DNA from 2 places in the Thioclava sp. ES.031 genome. Region 1 is predicted to be linked to the other one. Evidence: riboswitches for the same ligand, from Rfam matches in the RefSeq annotation. Region 1 holds a riboswitch; the other holds the start of a gene.
What was found. Region 1 has a riboswitch for thiamine pyrophosphate ahead of thiM (hydroxyethylthiazole kinase). Riboswitches for the same ligand answer to the same signal wherever they lie in the genome.
Positions count from the first base shown of each region.

Region 2: it holds a riboswitch for thiamine pyrophosphate, as region 1 does, so the genes downstream of both, thiB (thiamine ABC transporter substrate binding subunit) here and thiM (hydroxyethylthiazole kinase) in region 1, are expected to answer to the same signal.

Region 1 is NZ_PDJO01000001.1:2,685,985-2,692,147, forward strand. Features, by position in the region: gene AXZ77_RS12800 (aldo/keto reductase) at 1-673, shown strand, start outside; gene AXZ77_RS12805 (carboxymuconolactone decarboxylase family protein) at 827-1,588, shown strand; gene AXZ77_RS12810 (NADPH-dependent F420 reductase) at 1,600-2,238, shown strand; gene AXZ77_RS12815 (cupin domain-containing protein) at 2,274-2,669, shown strand; gene AXZ77_RS12820 (dihydrofolate reductase family protein) at 2,745-3,425, shown strand; gene AXZ77_RS12825 (MFS transporter) at 3,427-4,779, shown strand; TPP riboswitch at 4,857-4,951, shown strand; gene thiM (hydroxyethylthiazole kinase) at 5,013-5,801, shown strand; gene thiE (thiamine phosphate synthase) at 5,798-6,163, shown strand, end outside.
Region 2 is NZ_PDJO01000001.1:2,857,940-2,864,102, forward strand. Features, by position in the region: gene AXZ77_RS13635 (thiamine/thiamine pyrophosphate ABC transporter permease ThiP) at 1-189, opposite strand, end outside; gene thiB (thiamine ABC transporter substrate binding subunit) at 165-1,157, opposite strand; TPP riboswitch at 1,194-1,300, opposite strand; gene AXZ77_RS13645 (DUF4139 domain-containing protein) at 1,475-3,076, shown strand; gene AXZ77_RS13650 (hypothetical protein) at 3,123-3,833, opposite strand; gene AXZ77_RS13655 (carbonic anhydrase) at 3,973-4,623, opposite strand; gene AXZ77_RS13660 (hypothetical protein) at 4,815-5,159, shown strand; gene AXZ77_RS13665 (M17 family metallopeptidase) at 5,246-6,163, shown strand, end outside.

The sequences.
Region 1 (6,163 bases):
CGGCGTTCCGCGCGACGAGATTTTCCTGACCACCAAGCTCGACGCGGGCATCAAGAACTATGCCGATGCGAAAGCCGCCATCGACGGCTCGCTCGAGACGCTCGGGCTCGACAAGATCGACCTGATGATCATCCACAGCCCGAAGCTCTGGACCGAGTTCCACGGTGACGATGGCTACTTCGAGGGCAACCTCGAGGCGTGGCGCGCGCTGGAAGAAGCCTATGAGGCGGGCAAGCTGCGCGCGATCGGCGTGTCGAACTTCGAGAAGGCGGATCTCAACAACCTGTTGGACAACGCAAAGGTCAAGCCGATGATCGACCAGATCCTCGCGCACGTGTCGAACACGCCCTTCGAACTGATCGACTACATCCAGAGCCACGGCATGGTCGCCGAGGCCTATTCGCCGATCGGCCACGGCCAGATCCTCGACAATGCCGAGATCAAGTCGATGGCCGAGAAATACGGCGTCAGCGTTCCGCAGCTCTCGATCCGCTACGTGCTGCAACTGGGCATGGTCGCGCTGCCGAAGACCGCCAATCCCGATCATATGCGCTCCAATGCGGCGCTCGATTTCGAGATTTCCGACGCCGATATGGAGGCGCTGAAATCGGTCGAAGAGATCAAGGATTACGGCGAGGCGAGCATGTTCCCCGTCTATGGCGGGCAGCTCTGAGCCAGACCATCGCACCGCCGGGCCTGTCCCGGCGGTGCCTCTCAAGCCTTTCGATGAATCTCGCTCATGAGTGACTTGGCTTGATGCGGCATTAACCTGAGTGCCGCCTACCCCATCTCTGAAGGACAAGATCAACCCGACAGGAGAGATGATATGAAAACCCGTTTTGCAGCTCCTGCTTTCGCCCTGATCGCGTCCTCGGCCTCCGGCGAGGCGCTCGATCGCACCATCCCCGACGCCGTTGGCCGCGCGGCCCCCGCGCTCGAGGCCTATTCCAGCAATGACCTTCTCGGCTCGGTCTGGACCGGCGAACAGCTGTCCATGCGGGACCGTTCGCTCGTAACCTTCGCAGCGCTGATGACCCGCCACGAGACCGGTAACCTCGAGCGTTTCGTCGAACTCGCACTCGACAGCGGCGTGACGCCTGCCGAACTGTCGGAAACCGTCACTCATCTCGCCTTCTACACCGGCTGGGGCAACGCCACCGCCGCGGCCGAGGCGATGGCCCCGGTCTACGAGGCCCGCGGGATCGCCGCCGACAGCCTTCCCGGCGCAGAGGTCGACCTGCTGCCGCTCGATGAAGAGGCCGAGGAATCGCGCGAGAATTTCGTGCGCGGCACCTATGGCGATGTCTCGATGGGCGTGGTCGACAATACGCGCGAGCTTCTGTTCCGCGACCTCTGGCTGCGTCCCGATCTCGCGCCGCGCGACCGCTCGATGGTCACCGTCGCGGCCCTGATCGCAGCGGGCCAGCCCGAGCAGATGACCTTCCACCTCAACCGTGCGATGGATAACGGGCTGACGCAGGAAGAAGCGGGCGCGATGCTCTCGCATCTGGCCTTCTACGCGGGCTGGCCGAAAGTGTTCTCCGCCCTGCCGGTGGCCAAGGACGTCTTCGAGAACCGCGCCGAATAAAGGACCCTGCCATGAAGATCGCCATTCTCGGATCGGGACTGATGGGCGCCAAGCTCGGACGGATCTGGGCGCAATGCGGCCACGAGCTGCGCTTCGCCTATTCGCGCAGTCCGGCCAAGCTGGACCGGCTCGCCGCCGAAACCGGCGGGCGCGCGACCAGCGTCGCCGAAGCGGTCGCGGATGCGGATGCGATCCTGCTCGCCGTGCATTGGAGCCGCATCGAGGATGTGCTGTCTCAGGCCGGTGACATGGCAGGCCAGGTGGTGCTCAACTGCTGCGTCCCGCTCGATGCGAGCAATAGCGATCTCGTGCTCGGCCCCAAGACCTCCGGGGCCGAGCAACTCGCCACGATGCGCCCCGATGCGCGCTGGGTGGCCACATTCAACACCTCTCCCTCCGAGAGCTTCGCCCCGGTCTTCGCCCGCAAGGGACAGGCCGACCCGCCGCAGCTTCTGATCTACGGCGACGACGACGGCGCGAAATCCGTCGCGCGCGGGCTGATCGAAGATATCGGCTTTGCGCCGCTTGAAGCGGGCGGGCTGCGCACCGGGCGTTTCGTCGAACCCTTTGCAATGGTCACCGCCGAGCTAGCCTATGGGCAACCCGGCGGTCCCGCCCTGACCTACCGTTTCGAAAAACTGCGCGGCTAAGCCCGCGCGCCCCTACCCAAGAAAGGAGTTTTCCCATGAAAATCATTCGTTCCGGCACCAACGCCTCGATGCAGGGCCCCGAAGACTGGTTCACCGGCACCGTCCGCGTCGACCCGCTGTTTCAGGCCGAAGAGCCCGGCCGCACCTCGGGCAGCCATGTCACGTTCGAGCCCGGCGCACGCACCGCATGGCACACCCACCCGGCGGGCCAGACCCTGATCGTCACCTTCGGGCGCGGCCGCGTCCAGCGCGAAGGCGGCCCCGTCGAAGAGATCAGCCAAGGCGATGTCGTGTGGTTCCCGGCAGGCGAAAAGCACTGGCACGGCGCCTCGTCCGAGACCGCGATGAGCCATATCGCGGTGCAGGAAAGCATCGACGGCTCGCCGGTCACCTGGCTCGAGAAAGTCGCCGACGAAGACTATAACGGCTGACCTTGAGGGCCGGGCCCGCGCGGCTCGGCCTTCTCTTTCGTTTTCCCAAGATTTTTCAAAGCACGAGGCCCCGCAATGCCCCGGCCGCATATCACTTGCCATATGATCACCACGCTCGACGGACGGTTGAAGACCGAAGGGTGGCCCTATTCCGAAGACGAATTGCTCACGATCTACGATGCCGTCGGCAGCCGTCTGGAGGGGCAAGGCTGGATCATCGGGCGCGCCTCGCTCGAAGGCTGGGTGCCGCATGTCGAACCGATGCTCGATCCTGCGCCGACCCCACGCCCCGATCGACTGGCGGATCTGGCGGGACGCACCCTCGGCGTCGTATTCGACCGCAAGGGGCGGCTCTTGCCGGATACGGACGAACTTGAGGGCGACCATCTGGTGATCGTTCTCTCCGAGCGCGTCGCGCAGGCGCATGTCGAGCGGCTGACAGAGCGTGGCATCTCGGTCGTGTTCGGCGGCCCCGACGGGGAAGACATCGAGGGCGCGCTGAGCCGCATCGCCGAGGGGTTCGGGATCGACCGGCTGCTTCTGGAAGGCGGCGGCACGCTGAACGGCACCTTCCTCGCCAAGGGGCTGATCGACGCGACCAGCACCCTGATCCTGCCGGTGATCGACGGCAATAGCGGCGCGCCTGCGATCTACGAACAAGGCACCGGCCCCGCGCAATCGCTGGAGCTGGTGCAGGCCGAGACGCTGGAGAACGGTGTCGTCTGGCTCCGCCATCGCGTGAGCAAGGACAGCTGAGATGCCCGTCACCCCGAAAGCCCCGCTCGCCATCGTGGCGCTCGCGACCATGCTATCACTCGTCGTCTTCACCCTGCCGCTGACCACGCTCGAGGCGATGACCGCATCGCTCGGGCTTGGCCCCGCGCAGCAGGCGTGGATCATGTCGGGGATGCCGCTGGGAGCCGCCTGCGGGCTTCTAATCGCAGGGGCCTTTGGCGATACGCTGGGGCGCAGGCGGACCTTCGTGGGCGGGCTGTGGCTCACCGCGCTCGCTTCCGTTGCCGCCGCGCTCGCGCCGACCGGTCTGTTCCTGATCGTCGCGCGTGTCGTGCAGGGGCTCGGCAGCGCCGGGATCATGGCCTGCGGCCTCGGGCTTCTGGGCCAGATCTACGAGGGCGAGCCACGCCGCCGCGCCGCCACAATCTGGGCCGCGGGCCTTGGCGCGGGCGTGGCGCTGGGGCCGATCCTCGCCGCGGCGCTGCTGCCGATTGGCGGCTGGCCGGCAGGGCATTGGGCGATCGCACTTGCCGCGACGGGTCTTGCGCTGAGCGCTTCTGCGCGCCTGCCAGAGAGCCCGCGCAGCCCGCATAGGGTCGACCTCACGGGCGGTCTGCTTCTGATGCTCGGCCTCGGCTGCCTGCTCTCGGCGCTGACCGAGTTGCGGCTGGGGGCCTTCGGCGTAGTCGGCTTGCTCGTGTTGGGCGCACTGGCCTTTCTGACCCTTTTCCTGCGCACCGAACGCCGCGATCCAAACCCGATCCTGCGGCTCGACCTCTTCGCCCATGCGCCCTTCACCGGCGCAACCCTCGCGGCGTTTGCGTCGGGCGCGGGTGTGCTTGCGCTGATGTCTCTGGTGCCGACCGTGCTGGTGCGCGGCATGGGCCAGACGCCACTCACGGCCGCTTTCGTCCTGCTCGCATGGTCCGCCCTGACCGTGATCGCCGCGCTCAACGCGCATCGCTTCCCCGCGCGCTGGGCCTCGCGCCAGCGCGTGATCGGCGGGATCGTCGGCTGCGGGCTCGGGCAGGCCCTGATGCTGCTCGCGACACCTGCGGCGAGTTGGGCGATCCTCGTGCCGGGGCTGCTGATCGCCGGGGTTGCGAACGGGGTCCTGAACGCCGCGCTGGGGCATGAGGCCGTGCAATCCGTCCCTCCCGAGCGCGCCGCGATGGGGTCGGCGGCCAACAATACCGCGCGCTATCTCGGCTCCGCCCTCGGGATCGCCTTGATCTCGGTGCTGATTGCCGGCCGCGATGGCGAGCGCTTCTTCGCAGGCTGGCACGAGGCGGTAGTGATGACCGTTCTGTTCAGCGCCTTGGGCGTGCTGTTCATGCTCGGCGCACCGAGGCTTGGGAAACAGCGCGCCGGTTGATGGCGCGAACCCGTCGCAAAACACCAACCTCACCTGACCCGGCTTGACGGGCGGCTCGGAGGGTGTCACCTCTTTGCACGAAGCGACAGGGGCGCTCGGGCAACCGGGCTGAGACGAACCCTTAGAACCTGAACCGGATAATGCCAGCGGAGGGAGGCGCGTGAGACGGTCAGGCGCAGTCCCGCCTTTGCCCCCTCGCACTCCTCTTGCTGCCCGCAGCCAAGGAGAGTGCGATGGAAGACCCCGGACAATATCTCGCGGAGATGCGGCAAAAAGCGCCGCTCGTTCACAACATCACCAACTATGTCGCGATGAACGTGATGGCGAATGTGCTGCTGGCCTCGGGCGCCTCGCCCGCGATGGTCCATGCGCGCGAGGAGGCCGCCGAGTTCGCCGGGCTCGCGCAGGCGCTCAGCATCAATATCGGCACGGTTTCGCCCGCCTGGGCCGAGGCGATGGAGGCGGCGGCCACGGTCGCGCGCGCGCAGGGCATCCCATGGGTGCTCGACCCTGTCGCGGTCGGCGCGACGGATTATCGGCGCGCGCTCGGGGCGCACCTCGTGGACCTGCGTCCAACGGTGATCCGCGGCAACGCGTCGGAGATCCTTGCGCTTGCAGGCGAGGCCGGCGCGGGGAAAGGGGCGGATTCCACCGAGAGCGTCGAGACCGCGGAAAGCGCCGCGCGGGCCTTGGCCCGTGTGAGCGGCGCCGTGGTAGCGGTGACCGGCGCGGTGGATTTCGTGACTGACGGCACGCAGGCCGCGCGGGTTGCGAATGGCCATGCGATGATGCCCCGCGTGACCGCTTTGGGCTGTTCGCTCACCGGTGTCGTCGCCGCCTTTCTGGCAGGCCAGCCCCGGTTCGAGGCGGTCGTCGCGGCGCTGGCCTATTTCGGGCTTGCGGGCGAACGCGCGGGCGCGATCGCCCAAGGTCCGGGCAGCTTTCAGGTCGCCTTCCTCGATGCGCTCCATGCGATTGACGCCGACGCGCTGAGCGCCGGAGCTCGGATCGAACCCGCATGATCCCGCCCATCTGTTTCGTCACCGACCCGGACGCCCCGCAGCCCGTGATCGCGCAGGCTATCGCGGCGGCCGAGGGCGGCGCGGGCTGGGTGCAGCTGCGCGACAAGACGCTCCCCGATGCGGAATTCGCAGCACTGGCCCGGACGTTGATCGAAGCGCTCGCCCCCTACGATGTCCCGCTGATCGTGAATGACCGGGTCGCGGTGGCCATCGAGATCGACGCCGCCGGGCTGCATATCGGCCAAAGCGATGGAGATCCCGCCGCGATCCGTCGCCGGATCGGGCCCGACACGATCCTTGGCCTCTCGATCGAGACCGAAGCACAGATCGGTGCCGTGCCTCCCGGCGTCGATTATCTCGGC
Region 2 (6,163 bases), 170 kb from region 1:
CAGCGCCGAGGCCGCCGCCTGCCACAGCGTGAAGCGGATCGCGGCGAGGTCGGTCTCGCGCAGCCCCGTCAGCCCGCCCGCGCGGAACGTCACCGCCGCCAACGTGCCAAGGACGAGCGCGGCCAAAGCCGCACCCGCCAGCACCGCCCAGAGGGGCGTGCGTCTTATTTGGAGAAGGCGCGTTGCCATTCTTCCAGCGCCGGACCGCGCAGTTTCTCGGCCTCGGCCTCACCCAGATAGAGCGTCTTGTCGGGCATCGGCAGGTTGCGGAACACCTCGGGCAGCTGATCGTGGGGCAGTTTCGCCGGGAAGGACCAGTTCGCCGTCGCGATCATGCCCTGAAAATCGGGGCTGAGCACGTAATCGAGGAATTTCTGCGCCAGCTCGGGATGCTTCGAGGTCTTCAGCTGCGCGACCAGTTCGGGGGTGAAGTAATGCCCCTCGGGGAAGATCGCGGCGACCTTGCTGTCATCCTCCTCGGCCATGATGTGATAGGCGGGCGAGGTGACGTAGCTGAGCACCATATCCGCCTCGCCATCGGTGAACATGCCGTAGGCCTCGGACCAGCCCGGCGTAACGGTCAGCACCTTGGGCGCGATCTTCGTCCAGGCCTCCTCGGCCTTGTCGCCATAGATGTCCTTCACCCACAAGAGCAGAGAAAGCCCCGCGACCGAACTGCGCGGATCCTCGATGACGATCTTGTAGGCGTCGTCGGGCGCATCCAGAAGGTCCTGGAAGCTCGCGGGCGGGTTCTTCAGCTTGGTCTTGTCATAGACGAAGGCCAGCTCCGACCAGTCGAAGGGCAGAAAGATCGGATCGTCCCATTTGACCGGCATGGTCAGATCGGAGGTGTCCTCGTTATGCGGGGCGAACAGGCCTGTGGCGCGCGCCTTCGCGGTCACGTCGGTGTTCAGTCCGATCGCGATATCGGCGGAGGTCTTGTCGCCTTCGAGCAGGATGCGCGGCAGCACATCGCCCGCCACGAATTTCAGATCGCAATCGCAGGTCGCCTCGAACCCCTTCTCGATCGCGGGGCCGGGGCCCCATTCGCTCGTGAAATAATCGGGCGCGTAGACGGTGAGTACGGGCTTGTCCTCGGCCGCCGCCATCGTGGCGATCAGGCTCAGGGCTCCCGCAAGCATCAGGTGGGTTTTCATGCCTCACTCCTTGGGCTTGCCGGGCGGAGTGGGGCCGGGAGATCCGGCTACCTTCCCTCCGCCGGTCTTAACCGGTTCAGGTTCAACGGGTTCGCGCGGATCGCATCTCAGCCAGCCTTGCGCTGGCACCCCGAGGTAGGGCGCAACGTAAGCGCGCGCGGCTGCGGACGCAAGGGCAAGCAGGCACAGCGTCCCTGCCCCGCGCCCCGGACGCTCTGGCGAGTTCCCGCCAGTGGCGAGCCGCGCCGGATTTCAATGGCTTGCAACTGCGCGCGGGGCGACGCAGGCTCAATCTGGTACGGATTTGGGAGGAACCGATGCGCATCACCCTGACGGCGGCCCTGCTGGCCGCGACCGCCCTGCCCGCCTTGGCCGACACGATCGAGGCGCCGGGCAAGATCACAGCCGTGACGCTCTTTCCGCGCGGCGCGCAGGTGGTGCGGCAGGTGACGCTGGACGCGCCCGAGGGCAGCCATGACCTGCTGGTGCCGGGCTTTCCCGAAGGCACCGACATCTCGACGCTGCGGGTGTCGGGTGACGGTGTGCAGATCGGCGCGGTGAGCCTGATCTCCGGGCGCCCGCCCGCTGTGGGCGATGGCGAGAGCGCGGCGGTGAAATCCGCGCGGGATCGGTTGGCCTCCGCGAAGGAAGCGCTGGCGGAACAGCAGGACTCGGTGGCCGTGATCCGCGCCAAGGCGCAGGCCGCGCGCGACCAGATCACCTATCTCAAGAACACCCAATCCGAGGTGACCGCGCCCGAACAGCTGCGCGCACTGGCGCAGATGGTCGAAGATCAGATCCTCACCGCCTCTGAGCGCGCGATTACCGCTGAAGCCGAGGCGCGCCGCGCGGAGGCCGCGCTCGATCCTGCGAAAGAGGCGGTGAAGCAGGCGCAAACGGCGCTCGATGCGCTGCTGAACCCGGCGCAGGATCGTGACGTGCTGAGCGCCAAGGTGCAGGGCTCGGGCACGCTGACGATCACTTCCTACGTCCAGAATGCGGGCTGGCAGCCCTCCTATGATCTGCGGCTCGACCGCGACAAGGGGGCGGTGGACATGGAGCGTTTCGTCTCGGTCCATCAGGCCACGGGCGAGGATTGGCGCGGCGTCGATCTGACCCTCTCGACGGCACGTCCCGGCGGACGGGCGGAACCCGGCGAGGTCTATCCGCGGCTGGCCCGGATCGGTGATCCCGACGCGCCGCCCACGCCGGTGCCGATGAAGCGCTCCCTCGCCGCGTCCGGTGCTGCGCCCGAGCCGACGATGGAGGCCGCAATCAGCGACCGCGCCGATATGCAGATGCAGGGCGAGACGGTGACCTACCATTACCCGAGCGCCGTGGACCTGCGCGACGGGGTGGACGATCTGCGCCTGAGCCTCGATTCCAAGACCCTGCCGATGGATGTCTTCGCCGAGGCCGCGCCGCTGACCGATCCGCAGGCCTATCGCGTGGCCGAGGGCAAGAACGCGACCGGCGAGATCCTGTTGCCCGGACCCGCGAACCTCTATGCCGATGGCGCGCTGGTCGGCCAGTCGCATCTGCCGATGGTCGCGGCGGGTGACGATCTGACGCTTGGTTTCGGGCCGATCGAAGGCATCCGCGTGGACCGCCGTATGCCAGACACGATGGAGGGCGATAGCGGCTTCATCTCGAAATCCAATGAGCGCCGCGAGGTGGTCGAGATCGAGGTGAAGAACCTCACCGACAAAGGCTGGCCGATGCGGGTGATCGACCGGGTGCCCTATTCCGAACAGGAAGACCTGAAGATCACGACCAAGGCGACCCCGCCCGCGAGCGAGAGCGATTACGACCATCGCCGCGGCGTGCTCGCATGGCGCTTCGATCTGGGCGCAGGCGAGACCAAGACGATCCGCACCGAGACCACGCTCAGCTGGCCCACCGATCAGGTCCTGCGCTAAGGCAAGGCTGCGCGAACAGCCCCGCGCGCGGCCGAGGCCCGCGTGATCAGGCCGCGTTTCGCGGATCGGCCGCAGCGCGCAGTTTCGCGAGCAGCGACGGCGAGAGGCGCAGGAACCCGCGCGCGGGCGGCTCGGCCTTCGCCGCCTCGGGGGGCTGCGCCTCTGCACCCCCGGTCTTTTCGGTTCCCTTGGGCGTCTTCTCGTCCGGCGCGGCTTGCGGCCCCGCCGCCTGCGCGGCCTGAGCCGCGGCATATTCGGCAGCAGCCGCCCGTGCTGACGCGCCCTCCTCCACGGTCGCGCCCTGCCCCGCCGTCGCACCTACGATCTTGGTGCGCCCGCCATCGTCGCCCGGAAACGGCGCGCCGAACCGCAACACAAGCTCCGTCAGGCTCGGCCCGATCTCGTCGAGCAGCATCAGGAAGCGGTTGGTGGGCCATGCGTGCAGCCCCAAGGCCCCGCCGCCTGCAAGCCGCAGAACGAAGCCCTCCCCCCGCAGCCGATGTTGCAGATCGAACCAGTCGCGCGCCTGATCCAGCGCCTCCTGCACCGCGTGCATTTCCGGCAGCGGCGCTTTCGCAGCAGGCGCTTCGGGCGCTGCCTCCTCCGCCAGACCGTCCTGCAACACGCGCCGGATCAGCTCTGCCGGGGGCAGACCGAACGCACGCGCTTCCGCCGCGATGCGGTCGATCAGATCGAGCGGCAGGCGCAGAGAGACAAGGCGGTGCTGAGAACAGGAGCGGGATGCAGATTGAGACATGGCGGGTCGAAGCTCGTTCGCATTGGCGGGGTTCCCCCAGCCTCGCGCATCAAGCTTAACAGCCCGTGAACACCAGTCGGATTTCCGCCGCAGCGGAGCCGTCGGCCCCGCGCGGGGGGCCAACGGAAAAGGCAAAGCCTCAGAACGTCTCGAACCGATCCGTGTCGGCGTCATATTGTTCGAGCACGCCTTCGCCGATGTCATGGCGCAGCCCGTGCAGCGTCATCCGATCCGCATCGAGCGCCTCGCGCACGAAGGGGAAGGTCATCAGGTTCTCGAGGCTGACTTTCACCGCCTCACGCTCGAGCGCCAGCACTTGCTGATCCTCGGGCAGGTCGGTCACGCGCTCGTAGCCCGGGCGCAGCAGGTTCAGCCAGGTGCCGACGAAGGAGCTTTTCTCCTCCAGCTCCGGCGCATGGCCCGAGCACATCGCATGGCAGCCCGCGACGCCGCCGCAATTGGAGTGGCCGAGCACGATCAGATGCGCGACCTTCAGGCTGGTCACCGCATATTCGACCGCAGCCGAGGTACCGTGGTGATCGCCATCGGGCGTGAATTCCGGCACGAGGTTCGCGATATTGCGGTGGATGAAGAACTCGCCCTGATCGGCGCCGAACATCGAGGTCACATGCACGCGGCTGTCGCAGCAGGCGATGATCATCGAGCGCGGGCGCTGCCCTTCGGAGGCGAGACGGCGATACCAGGCGCGGTTCTCGTTATAAGTGGTGGCGTGCCATCCTTGATAACGGCTCACAAGGTAGCTGGGCAGCGGTTTCACATGCTCTCTCATCGATCCCTCGTCTGGTGTCTGGCGTCTTATCGCTGCGTCAAATAGCGCGTTGCGCGCCCGGTTTCGAGTAGATTTTCCGGATCGCTCAACGAAATCTTGAGACCTCTCGATCACGTTACCGCCCGGGCGATGGTGAAATCAAAGGGGGTGTCGGGGTGACACAGGTGTCTCGCTTGCGCTGCAAGGAAAAGATGTCGTTGGATACGGCGCGGCTGGTGGTGCTCTATGCAGAGCTGGGACAGGACGGGGCGGAGCGGGTGATCTGCGCCACGGTCGAAGATCTCGCCTTCCATCTCAGCGCGTTGGAAGAGGCCACGAAATCGGGCCAATGCGCCAAGCTGCGCCGCGCGATCGTCGAGGTGATGGAGCTGGCCGAACAGGTCGGGCTGCTGTCGATGGTCAGCACGGCGCGCGACCTTCTGGACTGCATCTCGGGCGGCGATGCGGTGGCGCAGGCGGCGGTGATGGCGCGGCTGGGCCGGATTGCGGAACGCTCGCTCACCGAGGTCTGGGATATCGGCAACCTGTCTTCCTGAGGCGTGATCGATCGGCCCTTGCGGGCAGGCGCGGCGACGCTAGGCTCTGGGACGAAAGCAACCACCAGAGCCAAGGAGCCGCCCCCATGAGCGCAGACAAGACCGCAGAGATGCCCGCCGAGTTTTCCTTTCTCGCCCCCCGACCCGCGATGCGCTTCGCCGAGGCGGATGCGCCCGCGCGCACGCTGATCGCCGTTGCGCCCGAGGGGTTGGAGCAGGCTCTGGCCGATCTGCCTCCCGCGCAGCGCGCCTTCGTCGAGGCGACGGGCTTCAAGGCGAGCGCGGGTCAGATCGCGCTTCTGCCCGGGCCGGATGGCGCGGAGGCGGCGCTGCTGGGCCTCGGGACCTCTGCTGCCCGGGCGCGCGAGCGGTTCTCGCTGACGCGGGCGGCCTCGGCGCTGCCCGAAGGCGCATGGCGGATCGAGGGCGATCTGTCGGAAGAATTGAAAGCGGAAACGGCGCTCGGCTGGTTGCTCGCGGGCTATCGGTTCGGTCGCTATGCCGAAGCCGCGCCGCCGAAAGCGCGGCTGGTCTGCCCGGAGGGCTTGGACGCGGCGCAGATCGAAGCCGTGGCCGAGGGCGAGGCCTTCACCCGTGACCTGATCAACACCCCCGCTTCCGATATGGGCCCGGACGAGCTGGAGGGCGCCGCGCGCCTTCTGGCCGAACGCCACGGCGCAGAGGCCAAGGTGATCAAGGGCGACGATCTTCTGACGCAGAACTTCCCGATGATCCACGCGGTGGGCCGCGCCTCGCCACGCATGCCGCGGCTGATCGAACTGAGCTGGGGCAGCGAAGGGCCTGCGCTGACTCTGGTCGGCAAAGGCGTCTGTTTCGACACGGGCGGGCTGAACCTCAAGCCCGGAGCCTCGATGGGGCTGATGAAGAAGGATATGGGCGGCTCGGCCACCGTTCTTGGCCTTGCGCATATGATCATGGCGACCGGCGCGAAGCTGCGCCTGCGGGTGCTGGTCCCGGCGGTCGAGAACTCGGTCGGCGGCGAC